2 regions of the Streptomyces sp. NPDC088730 genome follow, and region 2 is predicted to be linked to the other one. Evidence: predicted binding sites of a transcription regulator. Region 2 holds the regulator's gene; the other holds the start of a gene.

Region 1 (11,959 bases), on a different contig from region 2:
CGGCGAGTCGATCTACCTGCACCGCATGGTCCACCAGATCGTCCGCAAGGACATGCCGGAGCACGACCGCCAGGAATTCATGGACGTGGTCCGCCGCGCACTCGCCGCCGCGGACCCTGGCCGCCCCACCGACACCCGGCTGTGGCCCCGGTACGCGGAGATCACCCCGCACCTGAAGTGGGCCGACGTCCTGCGCAGCACCGACCCGGCGGTCCAGTCCCTGGTGCTCAATTGCCTGCGCTACATGTACCTCTCCGGTGAGTACCGGGCCGGCATCAAGCTGGGCTCCCGTGCCATGACGGCATGGGGTGAGCTGATGGGGGAGATTCACCCCCGGGTCTGGGACCTCAGCTACAACTACGCCAACCTGCTGCGCGCGGTCGGCGACTACGCCGGGACCGAGGTGATCGAGCGGGCCGCCGTCGACCACCTGCGCGCCGAGCGGGGCATCCACGACCTGGAGCACCTGCGCGCCGCCAGCGGCCTCGCGGCCGACCTGCGCGGCCTCGGGCGGTACGACGAGGCGTACGAGATGTCGAGCTGGGTCCTGAGCGCGTACCGTGAACTGCTGGGGGACGAGGACTCGCTCACGCTCAGCGCGCAGAACAACCTGGGAGCGTCCCTGCGCCTGCTCGGGCGGTACGAGGAGGCGCTGGAACACAACCGGCGCACTCTGGAATCGCGGCGGCAGCTGCTCCGGCAGCGCCACAGCTGGACCCTGTACTCAGAGATCAACTACGCCACCGACCTGCGTCTGCTCGGCCGGTACGGCGAGGCCGAATCGCTCCAGACCCAGAGTGTCCGGGTGCACCGGCTCGTGATGGGCAACGAGAACCCCCAGACTCTGCGCGCCGAGCACAACCTCGCGCTTTGCTACTACCGTTCGGGGCAGCGCGGTCCGGCTGCCGAGCTCTTCACCCGGGTGCTCGAACGCGGTGAGCGGGTGCTCGGAGAGAGCGATCCGCTCACCACGATGTTCGCCGCCAGCCAGAGCTGCTTCGCCCGGGAGCACGCCGACATCGACCAGGCCCGGGCCATAAGCGAGAAGGTCATGGAGGCCTACACGGACATGCTGGGTGAGCAGCATCCCTACGTGGCCGGCACCCGTGGCAACCACGCCCTGATCCTGCGCAACGTGGGGGAGCGTGACCACGCGCACCACCTGGCGGAGGAGGCCCTCGCGGACATGGGCCGGGCGGTGGGCGAGGAGCACCCCTGGACGCTGGGCTGCGCGGTCAACGCCGCGGCGCTGCGCAATCTCGTGGGCGACCCCGAATCCGCCGCCGCGCTGACGGACTCGGTCATCACCCGGGCCACCGAGGCCCTCGGCAGGACCCACCCGCTGACCCTCAGCGCCCGTATCGCGCACGCGGCCGATCTACGGGCACTGCGCGACCGGCAGCGGGCGGACAAGGTCGAGACGGAGGCGCTCGGCGATCTGGCCGCCACCCTGGGGGCGCAGCACGTTCACACGGTCTCGGCGCGCTCCCGCAACCGGCCGTACTGGGACTTCGAGCCGCAGATGATCTGAGTACCTCCGAGCACCGGCGGCAACGGCCGGGGGCCCGGCCCCGCGCGTGATGCGCGGGGCCGGGCCCCCGGTCCGTGCTGTACCGCTCAGGCCTCGAAGACCTCGTCGAGCAGCTGGGTCTGCTCGGCCTGGTGACGCTTGGCCGAGCCGACCGCGGGCGAGGAGCCGCGCGGCCGCGAGATGCGGCGCAGGCGCTCACCGTGCGGGACGTCGGCGCCGACGGCCAGGTCCAGGTGGTCGATCAGGTTCAGCGCGATGAACGGCCACGCCCCCTGGTTGGCCGGCTCCTCCTGCGTCCACAGGTACTTCTCGGCGTTCGGGTACTTGGCGATCTCCGCCTGGAGCTCGGCACCCGGCAGCGGGTACAGGCGCTCAAGGCGGATGATCGCGGTGTCCGTGACGCCACGCTTCTCGCGCTCGGCCTCAAGGTCGTAGTAGACCTTGCCCGCGCAGAAGACGACCTTGCGGACCGCGTTCGGGTCGACCGAGTCGTCGCCGATCACCGGGCGGAAGCCGCCGGTGGTGAACTCCTCCGCCTTCGACGCGGCCGCCTTCAGCCGGAGCATCGACTTCGGGGTGAAGACGATCAGCGGCTTGTGGTGCGGGTTGTGCACCTGCCACCGCAGGAGGTGGAAGTAGTTCGACGGCAGCGTCGGCATGGCGACCGTCATGTTGTCCTGCGCGCACATCTGGAGGAAGCGCTCCGGGCGGGCGGACGAGTGGTCCGGGCCCTGGCCCTCGTAGCCGTGCGGCAGCAGCAGCGTGACGCCGGAGGTCTGGCCCCACTTCTGCTCGGCCGAGGAGATGAACTCGTCCACGACGGTCTGCGCGCCGTTGACGAAGTCACCGAACTGGGCCTCCCAGATGACCAGCGACTCCGGACGGGCCAGCGAGTAGCCGTACTCGAAGCCCATCGCCGCGTACTCGCTGAGCAGCGAGTCGTAGACGTTGTAACGGGCCTGCTCCTCGGAGAGGTAGAGCAGCGGGGTGTAGTCCTCGCCGGTCTTCTGGTCGACGAGCACCGCGTGCCGCTGGCCGAAGGTGCCGCGGCGGGTGTCCTGGCCGGCGAGCCGGACCGGGGTGCCCTCCATCAGCAGCGAGCCGATGGCGAGCGTCTCGCCCATGCCCCAGTCGATGGTGCCGTTGTCCACGGAGGCGGCGCGGCGCTGCATCTGCGGCATCAGTCGCGGGTGCACCGTGATCGAGTCGGGGATGTTGACCTGCGACTCGGCGATCAGCTTCACGACCTCCGAGGACACCGCGGTGGTCACAGCCACCGGGAACTCGGCCTGGACGTCCGGGACATGCGGCTGGGACGGTGCGGAGGTGGCCTCGCGGACCTCCGCGAAGACCTTCTCCAGCTGGCCCTGGAAGTCCTGGAGCGCCTGCTCGGCCTCCTCCAGCGTGATGTCGCCGCGACCGATGAGGGACTCGGTGTAGAGCTTGCGCACCGAGCGCTTCTTGTCGATCAGGGTGTACATCTGCGGGTTGGTGAACTCCGGGTTGTCGCCCTCGTTGTGACCGCGGCGGCGGTAGCAGATGAGGTCGATGACGACGTCTTTGTTGAACGTCTGCCGGTACTCGAAGGCGAGCCGCGCGACGCGGACCACGGCCTCCGGGTCGTCGCCGTTGACGTGGATGATCGGCGCCTCGATCATGCGCGCGACGTCCGTCGCGTACATCGAGGAGCGCGAGGACTCCGGGGCGGCGGTGAAGCCGACCTGGTTGTTGATCACCACGTGCACGGTGCCGCCGGTGCGGTAGCCGCGCAGCTGCGACATGTTGAGCGTCTCGGCGACGACGCCCTGGCCCGCGAAGGCCGCGTCGCCGTGGAGCGCGACGGGCAGGACGGTGAAGTCCGTGCCGCCCTTGTTGATGATGTCCTGCTTGGCGCGGGCGATGCCCTCCAGGACCGGGTCGACCGCCTCCAGGTGCGAGGGGTTGGCGGCCAGCGAGACCTTGATCTGCTCGCCGTCCAGACCGGTGAAGGTGCCCTCGGCGCCCAGGTGGTACTTCACGTCGCCGGAGCCGTGCATCGACCGGGGGTCGAGGTTGCCCTCGAACTCGCGGAAGATCTGCGCGTACGACTTGCCGACGATGTTCGCCAGGACGTTCAGCCGGCCGCGGTGGGCCATGCCGATGACGACCTCGTCCAGGCGCGCCTCGGCGGCGGAGTCGATGACCGCGTCGAGCAGCGGGATGACGGACTCGCCGCCCTCCAGCGAGAACCGCTTCTGGCCGACGTACTTGGTCTGCAGGAACGTCTCGAACGCCTCCGCGGCGTTGAGCCGGCGCAGGATGCGCAGCTGCTCCTCGCGCTCCGGCGCGGGGCGCGGACGCTCCACCCGGTCCTGGAGCCACTTGCGCTCCTTCGGGTCCTGGATGTGCATGAACTCGATGCCGGTGGTGCGGCAGTACGACTCACGCAGCACACCGAGGATGTCGCGGAGCTTCATCAGGGTCTGCCCGGCGAAGCCGCCGACGGCGAAGTCCCGCTCCAGGTCCCACAGGGTGAGGCCGTGCTCGGTGATGTCCAGGTCGGGGTGCTTGCGCTGGCGGTACTCCAGCGGGTCGGTGTCGGCCATGACGTGGCCGCGGACCCGGTAGGAGTGGATCAGCTCGAAGACCCGTGCGGCCTTGGTGACGTCGTCGTCGTGCGAGGCGTCGATGTCCTTGAGCCAGCGGACCGGCTCGTAGGGGATGCGGAGCGCCTTGAAGATCTCGTCGTAGAAGTCGTTCTCGCCGAGCAGCAGCTGGGAGAGGATCCGCAGGAACTCGCCGGAGGCGGCACCCTGGATGACCCGGTGGTCGTACGTCGAGGTCAGGGTCATGACCTTCGAGATGCCCAGCTTGTTCAGGGTGTCCTGCGAGGTGCCCTGGAACTCCGCCGGGTAGTCCATCGCGCCGACACCCATGATGAGGCCCTGTCCGGGCATCAGGCGGGGCACCGAGTGGACGGTGCCGATGCCGCCGGGGTTGGTCAGCGAGGCGGTGACGCCGGTGAAGTCGTCCATGCCGAGCTTGCCGTTGCGGGCCCGGCGGACGATGTCCTCGTAGGCCTGCCAGAACTCGAAGAAGTTGAGCGTCTCGGCCTTCTTGATGGCCGCGACGACCAGCTGGCGGTCACCGTTCGGCTTCACCAGGTCGATGGCCAGGCCGAGGTTGACGTGCTCCGGCTTGACCAGGGTCGGCTTGCCGTCCTTCACCGCGAAGGAGTGGTTCATCGCCGGCATGGCCTTGAGGGCCTGCACCATCGCGTACCCGATGAGGTGCGTGAAGGAGATCTTCCCGCCCCGGGCGCGCTTGAGGTGGTTGTTGATGACGATGCGGTTGTCGAAGAGCAGCTTCACCGGGACGGCGCGGACGGACGTGGCCGTCGGCAGCTCCAGCGAGGCGTTCATGTTCTTCGCGACCGCGGCGGAGGGGCCGCGCAGCGTCACGTACTCCGGCCCGGCGGGGGCCTCGGCGGCCGGTTCGGCGGCGGCCTTGGCGGCCGGAGCCGGAGCGGCCTTCGCGGGAGCCGGTGCCGCCTTCGCCGGAGCAGCGGGAGCGGCCGGAGCCGCTGGGGCGACAGGGGCGGGCGCGGGCGCCGGAGCGGCGGGTGCAGCCGGGGCCGGAGCCTGGGCCGCGGGCTGCGCGGGCGCGGCAGGCGCGGTGTGGTTGGTGGCGGTCGGTGCGGTCACGGCCGGAGCCGTGGGCACCGCAGCCCCCGCGGCTGCGGCGCCGGGAACGGGCTTGTCCGCCGTGCCGGACGTACCCGGCTTGTAGTCGGCGAAGAAGTCCCACCAGGCGCGATCGACCGAATTGGGATCCTGGAGGTACTGCTGGTAGATCTCGTCGACGAGCCACTCATTGGGGCCGAAAGCAGCAGCCGGGTTCGAACCCGGGCTGGCTTGGTCGGTCGAGATGCTCGAGTTACTGGGGGACTGAGACGACACGGCGGCAACCGCCCTCTTCCGCTTCACAAGGTGGTGGACAGCGGAAATCAAGGCTACGCCTCCCGGACCGTTCCATGCGGACCGGGCCGGTCTTCGTCGTGCAAGTCACATCGAAAGTCGGGTTTCGGCGCAGGAAATGGCGGGAAACAAGCTTGGTTCCGCATTGCTCCGGGTACGCGAGACCGCAGTTACGGCCCCTTGGACCGTACCCCTTGAACAGAACACGCAGAACGTGTCCTTCCGGTTCGAACCCTATGTCAACCTCGCGGTTGATGGGTCCCCGGAAGAGTGACGCGGATGCGGCATCCGCGAGCTGATTCGGCCACGCCGATCCGTCCGCCGTGCAGATCCACCGCCCAGCGGGCGATCGCCAGGCCGAGACCGGTACCCCCGTCGCTGCCCGGACCGTGCGGGGACGTCACGTCGCCCCGGTTGAAACGCTCGAAGACCCTGTGCCGCTCGGACTCCGGAATGCCGGGGCCCTCGTCCACGACCTCCAGATGCAGCGACTCGGGCTGGGCGCCGCGCCGGGCGCGCACCGTCACCCGGCCGTGCGGCGGGCTGTGCTTCACCGCGTTGTCGATCAGGTTCGCCACCACCTGGTGCAGCCGCTCCGCGTCGGCGTGCGCGGTCAGCTCGGGCGGCGACACGTCCAGATGGAGATGGACGTCCTTGCGGGTGGAGTTCCCGGAGCCGGAGGACAGCCGGCGGTGGGCGGTGGCCAGATTCGCCTCCTTCAGCACCCCCGACAGATACGGCCAGACCTCGAAACGGCGGGCCTTCAGCGTGACGACGCCGTTGTCCAGCCGGGACAGGTCCAGCAGCGTCTCCACCAGCCTGCCGAGCCGTTCGGTCTGCTTGAGGGCGGTGCGCATGGTCTCCGGATCTGGAGAGGACACCCCGTCCACGACGTTCTCCAGCACGGCTCTCAGCGCCGCGATGGGGGTGCGCAGCTCGTGTGAGACATTCGCCACCAGCTCCTTGCGGTGCCGGTCCACGGCCGCCAGATCGTCCGCCATCAGGTTGATGGTCTGGGCCAGATCGCCCAGCTCGTCACGCCGGTCGGCGCCGCTCACCCGTCTGGTGTAGTCGCCGTGCGAGATCGACCGGGCCACGGCCCGCATCTCGTCCAGCGGCGCGGTCAGTCCGTGCGCCACGAACTGGGTGATCAGCAGGGTCGCGATGACCGAGAACACCGTGATGAACCGGAGCTCGGTACGGGTGCGCAGGGCGACCATCAGCAACCCGGTCGTGATGAAGACCGAGACCACGACGAGCGTGCCCAGCTTGGCCTTGATCGAGAACGGCCGCAGCCCCGGTCCGGGCGCGGTCATGGCGCTGGGGTCTCCAGGGCGTAACCGACACCGTGCACCGTACGGATGCGCTCCGCGCCGATCTTCCGGCGCAGCGCCTTGATGTGGCTGTCGACGGTCCTGGTGCCGGAGGCGTCCGCCCAGTCCCAGACCTCGGCCAGCAGCTGCTCACGGGACAGCACGGCGCGCGGCGTGTTGGCCAGGCAGACCAGCAGGTCGAACTCGGTCGGCGTCAGATGGACGTCGTCCGCCCGCACCCGCACCCGGCGCTGCGCGTGGTCGATCTCCAGCTCACCGAGGCGCAGTATCCCGCTGCGCGGCGTCACGGCGGCCAGCGCGGCCCGCTCGACCCGGCGCAGCAGGACGTGCACCCGGGCCGCCAGCTCACGCATGGAGAACGGCTTGGTCATGTAGTCGTCGGCGCCGACCCCGAGCCCGACCAGCATGTCGGTCTCGTCGTCCCTGGCGGTCAGCATCAGCACCGGCACCGGGCGCTGCGCCTGCACGCGGCGGCAGACCTCCAGCCCGTCGAAACCGGGCAGCATGATGTCGAGCACCATCAGATCCGGCTGCCAGGCCTCGGCCGCGTCCACGGCCGCGGGGCCGTCGAGCGCGGTCTGCACCAGGAAGCCCTCGGCCCGCAGCCGGGCGGAAATGGCATCGACGATCGTCGCGTCGTCCTCGACCACCAGCACCCGGCGCTGCGCGCCCGGGGTGGCCGCGACACCGTTGTGGGTGGTGTGTGTCTGTTCCATCGCCCCGCCCCTGCCCGTTCTCGCGGGGGTCATTCCCCCGGACGCACGGTTATCGCTTGTGAATTTCGCGGGAGATCCCGTTATCGGTCAGCAGCGTAAAGGCAGCGGACGGTTCCCGGCTACGCAGGGTGCAAGGGCGCGGGGGTGCGTCGCCCGCGCGAGGGAGGCGGAGTGTCGCTCTTGTGACGCTTGGCCCCCGGGCGTCCCGTGGGCCCGGATACCCGGCGGGGGAATCTCAGGCGGCGCGAAGTGCGAGATGGACCACGTCCGGCACACCCCGGGCAACGCCTACCTCTTCGGTCCGAACCCCATGGAATCCGGCATCGCGCAGGGATTCCTCGAATTCCGCGGACGGCTGCGCGGACCACACCGCGAGCACTCCGCCGGGTGTGAGGCACCGGAGGCAGTCGGCCAGACCGGCGGGGGAGTAGAGGTTTCCGTTGTCCTCCGTGACCGTCCAGTCCGGCCCGTTGTCGATGTCCAGACACAGTGCGTCGTAACGCTCCGTAGTGGTACGGAGGTGGGTGACGAGATCCGCCGTCAGGATCCCGGCCCGCGGATCGGCCAGCGCCTCGCCCGAGATCCCGGCCAGCGGCCCGCCCAGATGCCAGTCCACGATGGCCTGTTCCCGCTCCACCACCGTGATCCGGCCCCAGCGCGGCTCCGCGGCGGCCCGCGCGAGCGAGAACCCGACGCCGAGGCCGCCGATGAGCACCGCCGGGGCCGGCCTGCCCGCGGGCAGCGCGGCGAGGGCGGCGTCGATCAGCAGCCGCTCGGAGCGCCCGTCCGAGGTGTCCATCAGGAAGCACCCGTTGGCGATGATCTCGAAGTCGTCGCCCCGCCTGCGCAGGACGACCTCCCCATACGGTCCCTCGCGGCGGTCGAGGGTGACGGGGGCGAGGGCGTCGGGGCCGTAGGTGTGGTGCATGGCGCGGGTCTCCGGTGGGTTGGTCGACGGGTGCGGGCACCGCCGTTGGGTGTCGGGCCCATCCTGGCCCGGCCGGCGGTGTCCGGGCCAGCGGGATGCCCGGCCGGGCCAGGTGTCCGAAGGATCGTGTCCGGGCCGGTGGGGTGCCCGAAGGGCGGTGTCCGGGCCGGTGGGGTGCCCGAGCGGGCAGGGGCCGGTACGGTCCGGCCGCCGCCCGGCCGGGTCAGGGGCGGGGTGCCTTCTCGCCGTGCACCGCGATGTGCTCGGCCGCCAGCCACGGGGCGAGGTCGTCGACGAGCATCGACAGGACGGCCGGGTCGGCGGTGGGGGTGCGGCCCGTGCGGGCGGCCAGTCGCATCTGCCCGGCCCGTTCGGGCAGGTGCGGGTAGTAACGGGCGAAGAGCTCGGCGCACTCGGACAGATCGCTGGTCCAGCCGCCCCACCTCGGCATCACCAGCGTGAAGCCCGTCCGCACGATCCGGCGGGCGACGCCGCGGCTCATGGCGCGGCGTTCCGGGTCCGTCGCGGCCCCGGCCGCCCGCTCGTGCCAGTCCGGCAGCAGCAGGCACAGGTCGCCGTTGGTCTCCCGGGCGAGCAGTGAGCTCGGACGGTAGCGGGGCAGCAGGCCGGCGAGGTCGTCGCCGAGCAGCGGGGTGCACAGGCAGGCGATGAAGAAGCCCGCGTCATGGCGTTCGAGGTCGCTGAGCACGGTCTCCCGGCCGGACAGCAGGATGCCGACGCCGTCGATCTCCTCGAAGGACGCGTCGAGCCCGGCCTCGACGGCGTCCGCGTCGGCCCGGTCCGCCTCGGTGGGTCCGGCGCGCAGGACCAGCTGAAGATCCAGGTCGGAGATACCGGGAACGGCCGTGCCGCGCGGAACGCTGCCGTAGACGTAGGCACTGTCCAGCCGGTCGGGGCCGAAGACCTCGGAGATCCGGGAACGGGCGGCCGCCACGACCGGCGCGAACCGCTCCGGCACCCGGCTCAGCGACCCCTCCCGGGCGATCGTGCCGTCCGGTTCCAGCCCTCTGCCTTCGTTCATACGGGCGCTCTGCCCTGCCGCCGGGTCCGAGCCGGACGCCTTTCGGGGCTCATCGCGGACGTGACGTCGGGGCGGCGAACGACACCTCCGCGGCCGGCGTGGTGACCTCGGCATCGCCGCTGATCGCCCATGCCGCGACCCGGGACACCACGGCGGCCGGGACGGCGGCGCTGATGCCCGGGACGGCCGGGACGTCCTGCGTCGCGTGGGCGTCGTACGGCAGGACGACCCGGTAGCCCAGGGCCAGGGCGGTGCGGGCGGTGGCCTGGACGCACATCTCCGACATCACCCCGCACACCACGAGCGACCGGGCCCCGGCACCGCTCAGCAGCTCTCCCAGCCTGGTGCCCGCGAAGCCGTCGTCCAGGGTCTTGCGGATCACCACCTCCCCGGAACCGGCCTCGACCGGCAGGTGCAGTGCCCAGCCCGGGGTGTGCGGCTCGTCGTCCGAGCCGGGTGCGCCGTCGTTCTGGAGGTGCACGACCAGCGCGCCGCCGCTCCGGGCCCGCGCGATCAGCTCCGTCACCCGCGCCAGGAGCCCGGCCGCGCCGGGCACCGCCCGCTCGCCCGTCACCCCCGCCTTCTGGACGTCCACGACCAGCAGGGCCTGCGAGGGGGGAGCGACATCGTTCATGGCGCCATCCTGTCCGGCGCGGCCCGCGCCTTCCAGGGGATTTCGCGGGATTTCACAGGCGCTCTCCCGTGTTGCACGAGGGCGGGCGGAGGCTGCCGTTCCGTGAGCGCGATTCCTGATCGCTCACAGCGAACACGGGTTGGGGAACATTGAGCAGCTCATAAGCATTGAGTCTGCATAGCTCAACTTGACTGCCGAAGGGGAGATCATGGCTACTGAGTCCAATGCGGTCACACCGCTCACCCTGCCTGTGCTGCCGCTCGACGGCGAGGTCGTGCTGCCCGGAATGGTGGTGCCTCTGGACCTGTCCGACACCGACGTACGCGCCGCTGTGGAGTCCGCGCAGGCCGTCGCCCGCGAGGGCGCAGGCAAGCCCGAGGTGCTGCTCGTCCCGCGCATCGACGGCACCTACACCGGCATCGGTGTGATCGGCACCGTCGAACAGGTCGGACGGCTCTCCGACGGAGACCTCGGGGCGCTCATCCGGGGCCGCGACCGGGTACGGATCGGCGCCGGCACCGGCGGGCCCGGTTCCGCGCTCTGGGTGGAGGGCACCCGGGTCGACGCCTCGGCCCCCGATCCCCTTCCCGGAGCCGTCGCCGAGCTCGCCAAGGAGTACAAGGCGCTCGCCACCAGCTGGCTGAAGCAGCGCGGCGCCTGGCAGGTCGTGGACCGGGTCCAGCAGATCGAGGACATCTCCGCGCTCGCCGACAACTCCGGATACTCCCCCTTCCTCACCACCACCCAGAAGGTGCGGCTGCTGGAGACCGCGGACCCGGTCGCCAGGCTGAAGCTCGCCATCCAGTGGCTCGGTGAACACCTCGCGGAGCAGGACGTCGCGGAGTCCATCGCCAAGGACGTCCAGGAGGGCGTCGACAAGCAGCAGCGCGAGTTCCTGCTGCGGCGCCAGCTCGACGCCGTCCGCAAGGAGCTCTCCGAACTCAACGGAGACTCCGGATCCGGCGACGAGTCCGACGACTACCGGGCCCGTGTCGAGGCCGCGGACCTTCCCGGGCACGTCCGCGAGGCCGCGCTCAAGGAGGTCGACAAGCTGGAACGCTCCTCCGACCAGAGCCCCGAGGGTTCCTGGATCAGGACCTGGCTCGACACCGTCCTCGAACTGCCGTGGACCGAGCGCACCGAGGACGCCTACGACATCAAGGGCGCCCAGGAGATCCTCGACGCCGAACACGCGGGCCTCCAGGACGTGAAGGAGCGCATCACCGAGTACCTCGCGGTGCGCAAGCGGCGCGCCGACCGGGGTCTCGGCGTGGTCGGCGGGCGGCGCGGAGGCGCGGTGCTCGCCCTGGTCGGACCTCCCGGGGTCGGAAAGACCTCGCTGGGTGAATCCGTCGCCCACGCCATGGGCCGCAAGTTCGTCCGCGTCGCGCTCGGCGGCGTCCGGGACGAGGCCGAGATCCGCGGCCACCGGCGCACCTACGTCGGCGCGCTCCCCGGCCGCATCGTCCGCGCCATCAAGGAGGCCGGTTCGATGAACCCGGTCGTCCTGCTCGACGAGATCGACAAGGTCGGCTCCGACTACCGGGGCGACCCGGCCGCAGCCCTCCTCGAAGTGCTCGACCCGGCCCAGAACCACACCTTCCGCGACCACTACCTGGAGGTCGAACTCGACCTCAGCGACGTCGTCTTCCTGGCCACCGCCAACGTCCTGGAAGCGATCCCGGAGGCCCTGCTCGACCGGATGGAGCTGGTCAGGCTGGACGGCTACACCGAGGACGAGAAGGTCGTCATCGCCCGCGACCACCTGCTCCCGCGCCAGCTGGAGCGGGCCGGACTGGAGCAGGACGAGGTGACCCT
Region 2 (11,959 bases):
CGACGACGTCGCCGATACCGGGAAGACGCTGAAGCTGGTGCGTGACTTCTGCATCGATCATGTCGCCGAGGTGCGGTCCGCCGTGATCTACGAGAAGTCGCACTCGCTCGTGAAGTGCGAGTACGTGTGGAAGAAGACCGATCGCTGGATCAACTTCCCCTGGAGCGTGGAGAAGCCCGTCGTGCGGCGCGGCGGGCAGGTGCTCGACGCCTGAGCGGCGCGGGACGCGGGAAGCGGGACACGTGGAAAGACCCCCGGGGCCTCAGGCTCCGGGGGTCTTCTCGGCTCGGTCAGATCGTGCCCAGCTTGAGGATCGACACCAGCGCGATCAGCTGGATCGCGCCGGCGCCCAGCGCCTTCGGCCACGGCAGGTCGTGGGACTTGCTCACCATCGAGGTGAGCAGGGCCGCCGCCGCCAGCCAGGTCAGCCAGCCGAGGATCTGGACCAGGGAGTTCTCGCCGCCCAGGAACAGCGCGAAGATCAGGCGCGGGGCGTCCGTGATCGACATGATCAGCATGGAGAGGCCCACCGTCGGCTGCCAGGCGCCGTCGCCGCCCAGCTGGCGGGCGAGCGAGTGGGTGACCGCGCCGAGCACCAGGCCGCCGATCACGAAGCCGACACCCGTGATGATGACGTAGGGGATGGCGTTGCCGACCGGGGCGTTGATCGTGTCGTCGCGGGCCTGGTCGAAGCCGAAGAGCGCCAGCAGGCCGTAGAGGAACGTGACGATGAGCGCCGGGCCCCAGACGGGGTAGTCGCGCATCTGCCAGAACGTCGCGGCGGGGCGTGTCACGATGCCGGTCAGCAGCTGCTTCCAGTGCAGGCGCGGGCCCGCAGGCTGGACGGGGGCCTGGCCGGCGCGGTAGGTGTTCCCGTCGCCGTAGGGGTCCTCGTCGATGCTGAAGGCCTGCGTGTGGCCCGGGTTGTTCGCGTACGGGTCGCCGCCCTGGTGCGGGTGCTGGGGGTGCTGCGGCTGGGGGTACGGGTCGGCGAAGTACTCCGGCTCGTCCGGTCCGCCGCCGCCCTGGTACCCGCCGCCGGCCTGGTACCCGCCACCGGGGTGGTGGCCGCCGTTGTTCCGGCCGCCTCCGTCGTAGCCGCCCTGGTAGCCGCCGCCGTTGGGCGGGGCGCCGTTTCCTCCCGTCGGCGGCCATTGCTGCTGTCCGTACGGCGGCGGTGCCTGATTGCCGTACGGCTGCTGCCGCGGTTGCTGCTGCGCTTGCTGCGGGGTGCGGTTGTCCCGGCCGCGTCCGATCCTGAATCCAGCCACGTAATCGAACGTACCTGGTCCGTCCGGGGTGGGTGGGAGGGGCGGGGGAACTGGGCCGCCTTTGACGCTCAGCTGTGACATCCCCTAAGGGAACCCTGGGGGGTTGTCCGCAGTGGACGGGCAGTGGACGGGCAGTGGCGGGGGAGGGCGCGCGGTGGTGGTCAGCCCGCGTTGAACAGCGCGCTGGTGAACGTGATCAGCGGGCGGTCCGGGGTGGCCGCCGGGTACAGGGCGATCAGGTCGGCCGTCTCGCCGCGGTGGGTGCGCACCACCGTGTCCGGCTTCCGGTCGCCGTCGAAGTCCGCGTAGCGCGTCAGCAGGGTCGTTTCCGCTCGGGACGGGGCGCCGGCCCCCGGGTTCCCGCGCAGGGGCGCGGCCGGGAGCTCTCCGGCCGGGGCCCCGAAGCGGTACGGGCCGCCAGGCCGGCCCGGTCCGTCCGGGCTGCCGAGCAGCAGGGTGCCCTTGGCCGCCGTACCGGGCTCGTGGGTGCGGGCGGCGTACACCAGGTCGTCGTAGCCGTCCCCGTTCACGTCCGCCCGGGGCTCGGGCGCGGACAGCGCTGGGCCGGCCCCCGGGATGGTGGCCCCGGCCTCGTGCGGGCGGTCGTCACGGGTGAAGGGGCCGCGCAGGAAGCTGAGCCGGTCCGCGCTCGCCGTCACGGCCAGGTCGGGCTTCCCGTCCCCGTCGAAGTCGCCGCAGACCGGGTGGCCGGGCCACTCGTCGCCGGAGCGGGCCCGGTCCGGGATGCGGAGCGCGACCGCCCTGCCGGTGAGGCCCGCGGGGGAGCCGAAGAGGATCTGCAGCGGTACGGGCGGGCGTCCGATGCCGTCGTACGGAGGGTCGGTGGACACGACCAGATCGGTGAAGCCGTCCCGGTCCAGGTCGCAGGAGGCCTCCGCGTCGAACGCCGAGGGGAGGGTGTCGCCGATCTTGGCGGCGTTGGTGTGCGCGCTCAGCGACTGGCGTACCGAAGGGTCCAGGCCCCGGGAGGCGGAGCCGTACACGATGCCGATGCCCGCGTCGTCGCCGTGGGCATCGGCCGCGGGCTTCACCAGGTGGTCGAGGACGAGGTCGCGGTGGCCGTCGCCGTTGAAGTCGTCGGGGGTGCGGCTGCCGCCGCCGCGCGGGACCGGGTGGCGCTGTGCGCCGGCGAGCCCGGACAGCGCGGCGGGCGGGGCGTCGCCGTTCTTGCCCGGTCCGGAGGGGGCCGGGGAGCCGGAGGGGGCGGAGGGGGCCGGGGAGCCGGAGGGGGCCGGGGAGCCCGCGCAGGCCGCCAGCAGGAGGGCGCAGGCGCAGCCGGCCGCGGCCGTGGCCGTCGCCCTCGCGACTCGTATCCGCACTGGAGTGGTCTCCGCCCTCGTTCGTTCCGGGTACCTCGATGCCCGGTGGCCGCACCACACGACGCGCCACCGGGCCGGGAAGGCGGAAGCGGCCGGTCCTGCCCCCGAGGCAGGTCCGGCCGCTTCCGCGACGCCGTGGGGCGTCGCCGGCTACTTCACCGGCTCCGGCTCCGGCGCGTCCGCCGTTTCCGGCTCGCCCGCCGGGTCGGCGGGGGTCTTGACGGAGTCGAGCAGCAGCTGCGAGACGTCGACCACCTGGACCGACTCCTTCGCCGTGCCGTCGTTCTTCTTGCCGTTGACCGAGTCGGTCAGCATGACCAGGCAGAACGGGCAGGCGGTGGAGACGATGTCCGGATTGAGGGAGAGGGCCTCGTCGACGCGCTCGTTGTTGACGCGCTTGCCGATCCGCTCCTCCATCCACATCCGGGCACCGCCGGCGCCGCAGCAGAAGCCGCGCTCCTTGTGGCGGTGCATCTCCTCGTTCCGCAGGCCCGGGACCTTCGCGATGATCTCGCGCGGGGGCGTGTAGATCTTGTTGTGACGGCCCAGGTAGCAGGGGTCGTGGTACGTGATCAGGCCCTCGACCGGCGTCACCGGGATCAGCTTGCCCTCGTCCACCAGGTGCTGGAGCAGCTGCGTGTGGTGGATGACCTCGTACTCGCCGCCGAGCTGCGGGTACTCGTTCGCGATGGTGTTGAAGCAGTGCGGGCAGGTCGCGACGATCTTCTTGGAGGCCTTGGCCTTCCTGGTCGAGTCGTCCACGCCTCCGTCCTCGTCGAGGGACTCGCCGAAGGCCATGTTCAGCATCGCCACGTTCTCCTGGCCGAGCTGCTGGAACAGCGGCTCGTTGCCCAGGCGGCGGGCCGAGTCACCCGTGCACTTCTCGTCGCCGCCCATGATCGCGAACTTGACGCCCGCGATGTGCAGCAGCTCCGCGAAGGCCTTCGTGGTCTTCTTGGCGCGGTCCTCCAGGGCGCCGGCGCAGCCGACCCAGTAGAGGTAGTCGACCTCGGTGAGGTCCTCGACGTCCTTGCCGACGATCGGGACCTCGAAGTCGACCTCCTTGGTCCACTCGACGCGCTGCTTCTTGGCGAGCCCCCAGGGGTTGCCCTTCTTCTCCAGGTTCTTGAGCATCGTGCCCGCCTCGGACGGGAACGCGGACTCGATCATCACCTGGTAGCGGCGCATGTCGACGATGTGGTCGATGTGCTCGATGTCGACCGGGCACTGTTCCACGCAGGCACCGCAGGTGGTGCAGGACCACAGGACGTCCGGGTCGATGACGCCGTTCTCCTCGACGGTGCCGATCAGCGGGCGCTCGGCCTCCGCGAGGGCGGCGGCGGGGACGTCCTTGAGCTGTTCCTCCGTCGCCTTCTCGTTGCCCTCCATGTCCTTGCCGCCTCCGGCCAGCAGGTACGGGGCCTTGGCGTGCGCGTGGTCGCGCAGGGACATGACCAGGAGCTTGGGGGAGAGCGGCTTGCCGGTGTTCCAGGCGGGGCACTGCGACTGGCAGCGGCCGCACTCCGTGCACGTGGAGAAGTCGAGGATGCCCTTCCAGGAGAACTGCTCGACCTGGGAGACACCGAAGGTGTCGTCCTCGCCCGGGTCCTCCCAGTCGATCGGCTTGCCGCCCGACGTCATCGGCTGCAGCGCGCCGAGCGCGACCTCGCCGTCGGCCTCGCGCTTGAACCAGATGTTCGGGAAGGCGAGGAAGCGGTGCCAGGCGACACCCATGTTGGTGTTGAGCGACACCGTGATCATCCAGATCAGCGAGACGCCGATCTTGATCATCGCGGTGAGGTAGATGAGGTTCTGCAGCGTGCCGAGCGCGAGTCCCTTGAAGGCGAGGACCAGCGGGTACGAGACGAAGTACGCCGCCTCGTAGCCGCCGACGTGGTGGATCGCGCCTTCGAGACCGCGCAGGGTCAGGATCGCCAGGCCGATGACGAGGATGACGTACTCGACGAAGTACGCCTGCCAGGCCTTCGAGCCCGCGAACCGCGACTTGCGGCCGGCCCGGGAGGGCAGGTTCAGCAGCCGGATGGCGATCAGCACGAGAATGCCGACCGTCGTCATCAGGCCGATGAACTCGATGTACAGCTCGAACGGCAGCCAATCACCGATGACCGGCAGGACCCAGTCCGCCTTGAAGAGCTGTCCGTACGCCTGGAGCAGCGTCGGCGGCAGGGTCAGGAAGCCGATGGCGACGAACCAGTGCGCGAAGCCGACGATCCCCCACCGGTTCATCCGGGTGTGGCCGAGGAACTCCTTGACCAGGGTGATCGTGCGCTGTTTCGGGTTGTCCGTGCGACTGCCGGCCGGGACCGGCTGTCCGAGCGTGACGAACCGGTAGATCTGCGCGACGGCTCGGGCGATGAGCGCAACGCCGACCACGGTCAGCACCAGCGACACGATGATCGCGGCGAGTTGCATTGGGGGCTCCTCGGGCCTGCGAGGGTGGGATTCAGCGGTGATCGCTGATTACTCAGATGTTACTCAGATGCTTACTAAGCAGTAACTTAATCAGTCTGTGCTGACACTATCCACTTATTCCGCCGCGCTGTAGTTGGGCAGGCGGTGATCTGTGTCGCTCAGGCATACCTGGCCGCGCCGGGTGAGTCCGCGGACCGCCCGGCGCAGCGGACCGTGTACGGCCTCGGCCAGGATCGCCAGGTCCAGGGCGGTCCCCCGGTGCTCGGCGTAGTGCCGGTCGAGGAGGTCCGCCTCGTCCCACGGCATCGTGGAGTGGCGGCGTACCTGCGCCAGGCCGGTCAGTCCGGGCTTCAGTTCCCGCCGCCAGTCTCTCGCACCGGCGGCCGTGCCCCGTCCGTCGCCCGGCGCGAGTGGCTCGGGGCCGACCAGGGAGAGCTCGCCCCGTACGACGTGCGGCAGCCGCGAGAGCACGTCGAGCCCCAGCCGCCGGGTGCGCAGTGACCGCAGCACGAAGGGCCTGCCCGCCGGTCCGGTGCGGGGGGAGCGGTCCAGTACGCCGCCGGGGTGCCGCCGTGCGGCGAGGGCGAGGGCGGCCGCCGCGAGGGCGGGGGCGGCCAGCAGCAGGAGGGCCGAGCCGAGGAGCAGGTCCAGGGTGCGTTTGGTGGTGGGGCGCGGCGGGGCAAGGGCTCTCAGGGCGGCGAGGGCCGTGCGGGCGCGCGTCGCGCGGGACGGTCGCGGTGGCTGCCAGGGGCGCCGGGCGGGCCCCTGGCGGCGGTTCCATCCCTGCCGCTGCCCCCGCGCCCGCCGTCGGCTCCGCGGCGGCGTCCGCCGCCGTCCCGGCCTCTGCGCCTGCATCGTTCGCACCTGCCTGGTGTCGCTGTCCGGTGTCGGATTCCTGGGGTAGCCGGTTGCCGGTTTTGTGCGGATCACGGCATTTTGTGACAGAACGATCCCATGGCGCGATGATGGTGGGGGGTGTGTGGCTCGCGAGCCGGGCAGGTGTCGCCGGGGAGTGGCTCGGATTCGTCCCGTGTGGCGCGTATGCGGCGTCCGCCCGATGTGTGTCCGCCGTCACAAAGGTGGATAATTCGCTGGTGGCGCGAGGTGCGTGCACGATAGTTGAGTCGAGTCGACTCAGGTCTGTTGACTCCGAGGGTGATGTCATGCATCCTTGAGCCAGATCCACTCAAGTAGTCAGTTGGAGGAATTGAAATGGCACGTGCGGTCGGCATCGACCTGGGCACGACTAACTCCGTCGTCAGCGTTCTCGAAGGCGGCGAGCCCACCGTCATCACCAACGCCGAAGGCGCCAGGACCACGCCGTCCGTCGTCGCCTTCGCGAAGAACGGCGAGGTTCTGGTCGGCGAGGTCGCCAAGCGCCAGGCAGTGACGAACGTCGACAGGACCATCCGCTCCGTCAAGCGCCACATGGGCACTGACTGGAAGATCGACCTGGACGGCAAGAGCTTCAACCCGCAGCAGATGAGCGCCTTCATCCTGCAGAAGCTGAAGCGTGACGCCGAGTCGTACCTGGGCGAGAAGGTCGCCGACGCGGTGATCACCGTCCCGGCGTACTTCAACGACTCCGAGCGTCAGGCGACGAAGGAGGCCGGCGAGATCGCGGGCCTGAACGTCCTGCGCATCGTCAACGAGCCGACGGCCGCCGCGCTGGCGTACGGGCTCGACAAGGACGACCAGACGATCCTCGTCTTCGACCTCGGTGGCGGCACCTTCGACGTGTCCCTCCTGGAGATCGGTGACGGCGTCGTCGAGGTGAAGGCCACCAACGGTGACAACAACCTCGGTGGTGACGACTGGGACCAGCGCGTCGTCGACTACCTGGTGAAGCAGTTCGCCAACGGGCACGGCGTGGACCTGTCCAAGGACAAGATGGCTCTCCAGCGTCTCCGCGAGGCCGCGGAGAAGGCGAAGATCGAGCTGTCGTCCTCGACGGAGACCACGATCAACCTGCCGTACATCACGGCGTCGGCCGAGGGCCCGCTGCACCTGGACGAGAAGCTCACGCGCTCGCAGTTCCAGCAGCTCACCGCGGACCTCCTGGACCGCTGCAAGAACCCGTTCCACAACGTCATCAAGGACGCGGGCATCCAGCTCTCCGAGATCGACCACGTCGTTCTCGTCGGCGGCTCGACCCGTATGCCGGCCGTCGCCGAGCTCGTCAAGGAGCTCACGGGCGGCCAGGACGCCAACAAGGGTGTGAACCCGGACGAGGTCGTCGCCATCGGCGCCTCGCTCCAGGCCGGTGTCCTCAAGGGCGAGGTCAAGGACGTCCTGCTCCTCGACGTGACCCCGCTGTCCCTCGGTATCGAGACCAAGGGAGGGATCATGACGAAGCTCATCGAGCGCAACACCACGATCCCGACCAAGCGTTCCGAGATCTTCACGACGGCCGAGGACAACCAGCCGTCCGTGCAGATCCAGGTCTACCAGGGCGAGCGCGAGATCGCGGCGTACAACAAGAAGCTCGGAATGTTCGAGCTGACCGGTCTGCCGCCGGCCCCGCGCGGCGTGCCGCAGATCGAGGTCGCCTTCGACATCGACGCCAACGGCATCATGCACGTCGCTGCCAAGGACCTCGGCACCGGCAAGGAGCAGAAGATGACCGTCACCGGTGGCTCCTCGCTGCCGAAGGACGAGGTCAACCGGATGCGTGAAGAGGCCGAGCAGTACGCGGACGAGGACCACCGCCGCCGCGAGGCCGCCGAGTCGCGCAACCAGGGCGAGCAGCTCGTCTACCAGACGGAGAAGTTCCTCAAGGACAACGAGGACAAGGTCCCCGGCGACGTGAAGACGGAGGTGGAGACCGCGCTCACCGAGCTGAAGGAGAAGCTCAAGGGCGAGGACACCGCCGAGATCCGTACCGCCACCGAGAAGGTCGCGGCCGTCTCCCAGAAGCTGGGCCAGGCGATGTACGCCAACGCCCAGGCCGAGGGCGGCCCGCAGGCCGATGGCCAGCCGGGTGCCGAGCAGGCCCAGGCCGACGGCCAGGACGATGTCGTCGACGCCGAGATCGTCGACGACGAGAAGGACACCAAGGGCGGTGCGGCGTGACCGAGGAGACTCCGGGCTTCGAGGAGAAGCCCGACGTCCCCTCCGGCGCCACCCCTGAAGACGCCGGGACGGAGGCCGCCACCCCCTCTTCCGAGGAGGCGGCGGCCCCCGCCGGGGACGCGAACGAGACAGCCGGTCTGACGGCACAGCTGGACCAGGTCCGCACGGCGCTCTCCGAGCGCACCGCAGACCTCCAGCGGCTCCAGGCCGAGTACCAGAACTACCGTCGCCGCGTGGAGCGGGACCGGGTCACGGTCAAGGAGATCGCGGTCGCGGGTCTCCTGTCCGAGCTGCTGCCCGTGCTCGACGACGTCGGCCGGGCCCGGGAGCACGGCGAGCTGCTGGGCGGGTTCAAGTCGGTGGCCGAATCGCTGGAGACGGTCGTCGCCAAGCTCGGCCTGCAGCAGTTCGGCAAGGAGGGCGAGCCCTTCGACCCGACGATCCACGAGGCCCTGATGCACTCGTACGCGCCGGACGTCACCGAGACGACCTGCGTGGCGATCCTGCAGCCCGGCTACCGGATCGGCGAGCGCACCATCCGTCCCGCACGGGTGGCGGTGGCCGAACCCCAGCCGGGGGCGACGCCCGCGGCCGCGAAGGACGCGAAAGAAGAGCAGGCAGCCGACGAGGAGAGCGGTGGCGGCGAGGAGGTCTGACATTCCGTCCGACCACCTGGCAGCACACCGCCCGGCCACCGGGCCTCGCGTACGGATCACGCCGCACACCGGCCCGATCCGTACGCGAGGCCCCGGGCCGGTCGTCCGGAAGGAGGGACGTCGATGAGTACGAAGGACTTCGTCGAGAAGGACTACTACAAGGTTCTCGGCGTCCCGAAGGACGCCACGGACGCCGAGATCAAGAAGGCGTACCGGAAGCTCGCCCGCGAGTTCCACCCGGACGCCAACAAGGGTGACAACAAGGCGGAGGAGCGCTTCAAGGAGATCTCCGAGGCCAACGACATCCTCGGTGACACCAAGAAGCGCAAGGAGTACGACGAGGCCCGCGCCCTCTTCGGCAACGGCGGCTTCCGCCCCGGACCCGGCAGCGGTGGCGGCAACTTCAACTTCGACCTGGGCGACCTCTTCGGAGGCACCCCGGGCGGCGGCCAGGGCGGCGGAGCCGGCGGCTTCGGCGGCGGTGGCGGCGGCCTGGGCGACGTGTTCGGCGGCCTCTTCAACCGGGGCGGCGGCGCCGGCACCCGGGTGCAGCCGCGCCGCGGCCAGGACATCGAGTCCGAGGTGACGCTCAGTTTCACCGAGGCGGTCGACGGGGCCACGGTCCCGCTCCGGATGTCCAGCCAGGCGCCCTGCAAGGCGTGCTCCGGCACCGGCGACAAGAACGGCACCCCCAGGGTCTGCCCCACCTGCGTCGGCACCGGACAGGTCTCGCGCGGCACCGGCGGCGGGTTCTCGCTCACCGATCCCTGCGTGGACTGCAAGGGCCGGGGCCTCATCGCCCAGGACCCCTGCGACGTCTGCAAGGGCAGCGGCCGGGCGAAGTCGTCCCGCACCATGCAGGTGCGGATCCCGGCGGGCGTCTCCGACGGCCAGCGGATCCGGCTGCGCGGCAAGGGCAGTCCGGGCGAGCGCGGCGGACCGGCCGGTGACCTCTACGTCATCGTCCACGTCGACGCCCACCCGGTCTTCGGCCGCAAGGGCGACAACCTCACGGTCACCGTGCCCGTCACCTTCACGGAGGCGGCGCTCGGCGGCGAGGTGAAGGTGCCCACCCTCGGCGGCCCCCCGGTCACCCTGAAGCTGCCGGCCGGCACGCCCAACGGGCGTACCATGCGCGCCCGGGGCAAGGGCGCGGTGCGCAAGGACGGCAGCCGCGGCGACCTGCTGGTCACCGTGGAGGTGGTGGTCCCCCAGGACCTGGGCACGGACGCCCGGGACGCCCTGGAGGCCTATCGCAAGGCCACCGCGGACCAGGACCCGCGGGCGGAGCTGTTCCAGGCAGCGAAGGGAGCTTGAGGTGGACGGCCGTCGGCGTAATCCGTACCAGCTGACCGATGAGTCCCCGGTGTACGTGATCTCGATCGCGGCCCAGCTCTCGGGGCTGCATCCCCAGACGCTGCGCCAGTACGACCGCCTCGGCCTGGTCTCGCCCGACCGCACGGCCGGGCGCGGCAGGCGCTACTCGGCCCGCGACATCGAGCTGCTGCGCACCGTGCAGCAGCTGTCGCAGGACGAGGGCATCAACCTGGCCGGCATCAAACGCATCATCGAGCTGGAGAACCAGGTCGCCGCGCTCCAGCAGCGGATCGCCGAGCTGTCGGCGGCCGTGGACGGCGCGGATGCGGCGCTCCAGCAGCGCGAGGCCCAGGTGCACGCCTCCTACCGGCGCGATCTGGTGCCGTACCAGGACGTGCAGCACACCAGCGCACTGGTGGTCTGGCGTCCCAAGCGGCCCAAGGGCTGAGCGGCCCGAGGACTGAGCGGGCCGGACCCCCCGCGGCGCGGAGCCCGTCACCCCGGATCGGCCGGGGTGGCGGGCTCCTGTGCCGTCCCGGCGATACCCGAGCGGACGAGCAGGGCGCCGAGCTGGGTCCGGCTGGTGGCGTTGAGCGTGTGCATGAGCTTGGAGACGTGGGCGCGGCAGGTGCGGACGCTGATGCCGAGCTTTCCGGCCACGACCTGGTCGGCGTGGCCCTCGACCAGGAGGCGGGCGACGCTGAGCTGGACAGCGGTGACCGAGGCGCCGGCCGGAGCGGGCGGCAGCGGCTCCGTGAGCGGGATGGCCTGCGCCCACAGGACCTCGTACATCTGGATCAGATAGCGGACCAGCGCGGGGTGACGGATCTCCAGCGCGACATCGCGGGCGGCGTTGGCGGGGATGAAGGCCACGGTGTGGTCGAAGACGAGCAGCCGCTCGACCGTCTGCTCCAGGGTGCGGATCTGGAGGAGGCCCGGCGGCATCTGCTTCAGATAGGCCTTGAAGGTCTGGTTGTAGCGGACGGGGTGCTGGTAGATGTGCCGGAGCGGGGTGCCCCGCTCCAGGGTGAGCCGGGCCCGCGACAGGGCCCTCTGGAGCTGGTCGGGCGGCCGGGTGCTGCCCGGCTGAAGCGTCCGGATCTCCTCCGTGGCGCTCTCCGTCGCGTTCTGGACGGCGGCGTCGATCAGGGGCAGGCCTTCGAGGACGGTGATGGCGAGGTTGGGGTCCGTACTGGCCACGGTTGTCAGTGGTGCCAGCGAGTCGGCCAGCGCGGCCGAGAGGCTGATGCGTTCGTGGATCTCCCGGACGACGGGCTGCAGCAGGTGAGCCAGGGCGGCGGACGGCGGCACGGGACGTACCCAGGCCTCGTCCTGCGGGTCGGGGTGGACCAGTGCCAGCTCGGTGAGACAGGGCGCCGGCTCGATGGCGGTCCGGGGTATCCGTCCCGCGCTCAGGGCCTCGGTGTAGATCCCGACCGCCGTGTCGCACAGCGCACGGTCCTTGTGGGCGTGCGCCGGTGTGTCCTCATCCCTGCCCATTCGTGTCCCCCCATTTTCGGCAGTGCAGCAAGATGACGGTGGTGGCAGCGTAGTTCGCGGGCCACTGTGGGTTTTGCGGGGGAGCCGGCCGGTCAGGAGTCCTGATCGAGGATTCCTGACTGGGCGATCAGGTAACCGAGCTGGGCACGGCTCGTGCTTCCCAGCACGGCGGACAGCTTGGCGACATGGGCGCGGCAGGTGCGGACGTTCATGCCGAGCCGGCGGGCTATCGCCTCGTCGACGTGCCCCTCGATCAGCAGCGTGGCGATGGCGCGCTGGACGCCCGTGATGCCGTCGCGGGCCGGGTCGTACGGAGCCGCCTCGTCCAACGGGACGGCTCGGCGCCAGAGTTGTTCGAAGACCTTCGTCA

The links. The regulator HspR, encoded in region 2, represses chaperone genes until heat shock. The targets are predictions, from matches to a motif close to TTGAGNNNNNNNNNCTCAA.
Region 1: lon (endopeptidase La) is a predicted target of HspR. The motif match lies at 10,309-10,327, and genes of this name have one in related genera.

The regions. Positions count from the first base shown of each region.
Region 1 covers NZ_JBIVLK010000003.1:299,035-310,993, reverse strand. Annotated here, with positions in the region: gene fxsT (FxSxx-COOH system tetratricopeptide repeat protein) at 1-1,531, shown strand, start outside; gene ACIP89_RS13280 (multifunctional oxoglutarate decarboxylase/oxoglutarate dehydrogenase thiamine pyrophosphate-binding subunit/dihydrolipoyllysine-residue succinyltransferase subunit) at 1,618-5,469, opposite strand; gene ACIP89_RS13275 (ATP-binding protein) at 5,727-6,803, opposite strand; gene ACIP89_RS13270 (response regulator transcription factor) at 6,800-7,537, opposite strand; gene ACIP89_RS13265 (spermidine synthase) at 7,773-8,465, opposite strand; gene ACIP89_RS13260 (nucleotidyltransferase) at 8,689-9,507, opposite strand; gene ACIP89_RS13255 (isochorismatase family protein) at 9,557-10,141, opposite strand; gene lon (endopeptidase La) at 10,350-11,959, shown strand, end outside.
Region 2 covers NZ_JBIVLK010000006.1:179,195-191,153, forward strand. Annotated here, with positions in the region: gene ACIP89_RS20340 (phosphoribosyltransferase) at 1-214, shown strand, start outside; gene ACIP89_RS20345 (Yip1 family protein) at 291-1,271, opposite strand; gene ACIP89_RS20350 (FG-GAP repeat domain-containing protein) at 1,433-2,611, opposite strand; gene ACIP89_RS20355 ((Fe-S)-binding protein) at 2,762-5,044, opposite strand; gene ACIP89_RS20360 (sugar transferase) at 5,159-5,899, opposite strand; gene dnaK (molecular chaperone DnaK) at 6,257-8,116, shown strand; gene grpE (nucleotide exchange factor GrpE) at 8,113-8,772, shown strand; gene dnaJ (molecular chaperone DnaJ) at 8,896-10,089, shown strand; gene ACIP89_RS20380 (heat shock protein transcriptional repressor HspR) at 10,091-10,537, shown strand; gene ACIP89_RS20385 (LuxR C-terminal-related transcriptional regulator) at 10,585-11,589, opposite strand; gene ACIP89_RS20390 (helix-turn-helix transcriptional regulator) at 11,682-11,959, opposite strand, start outside.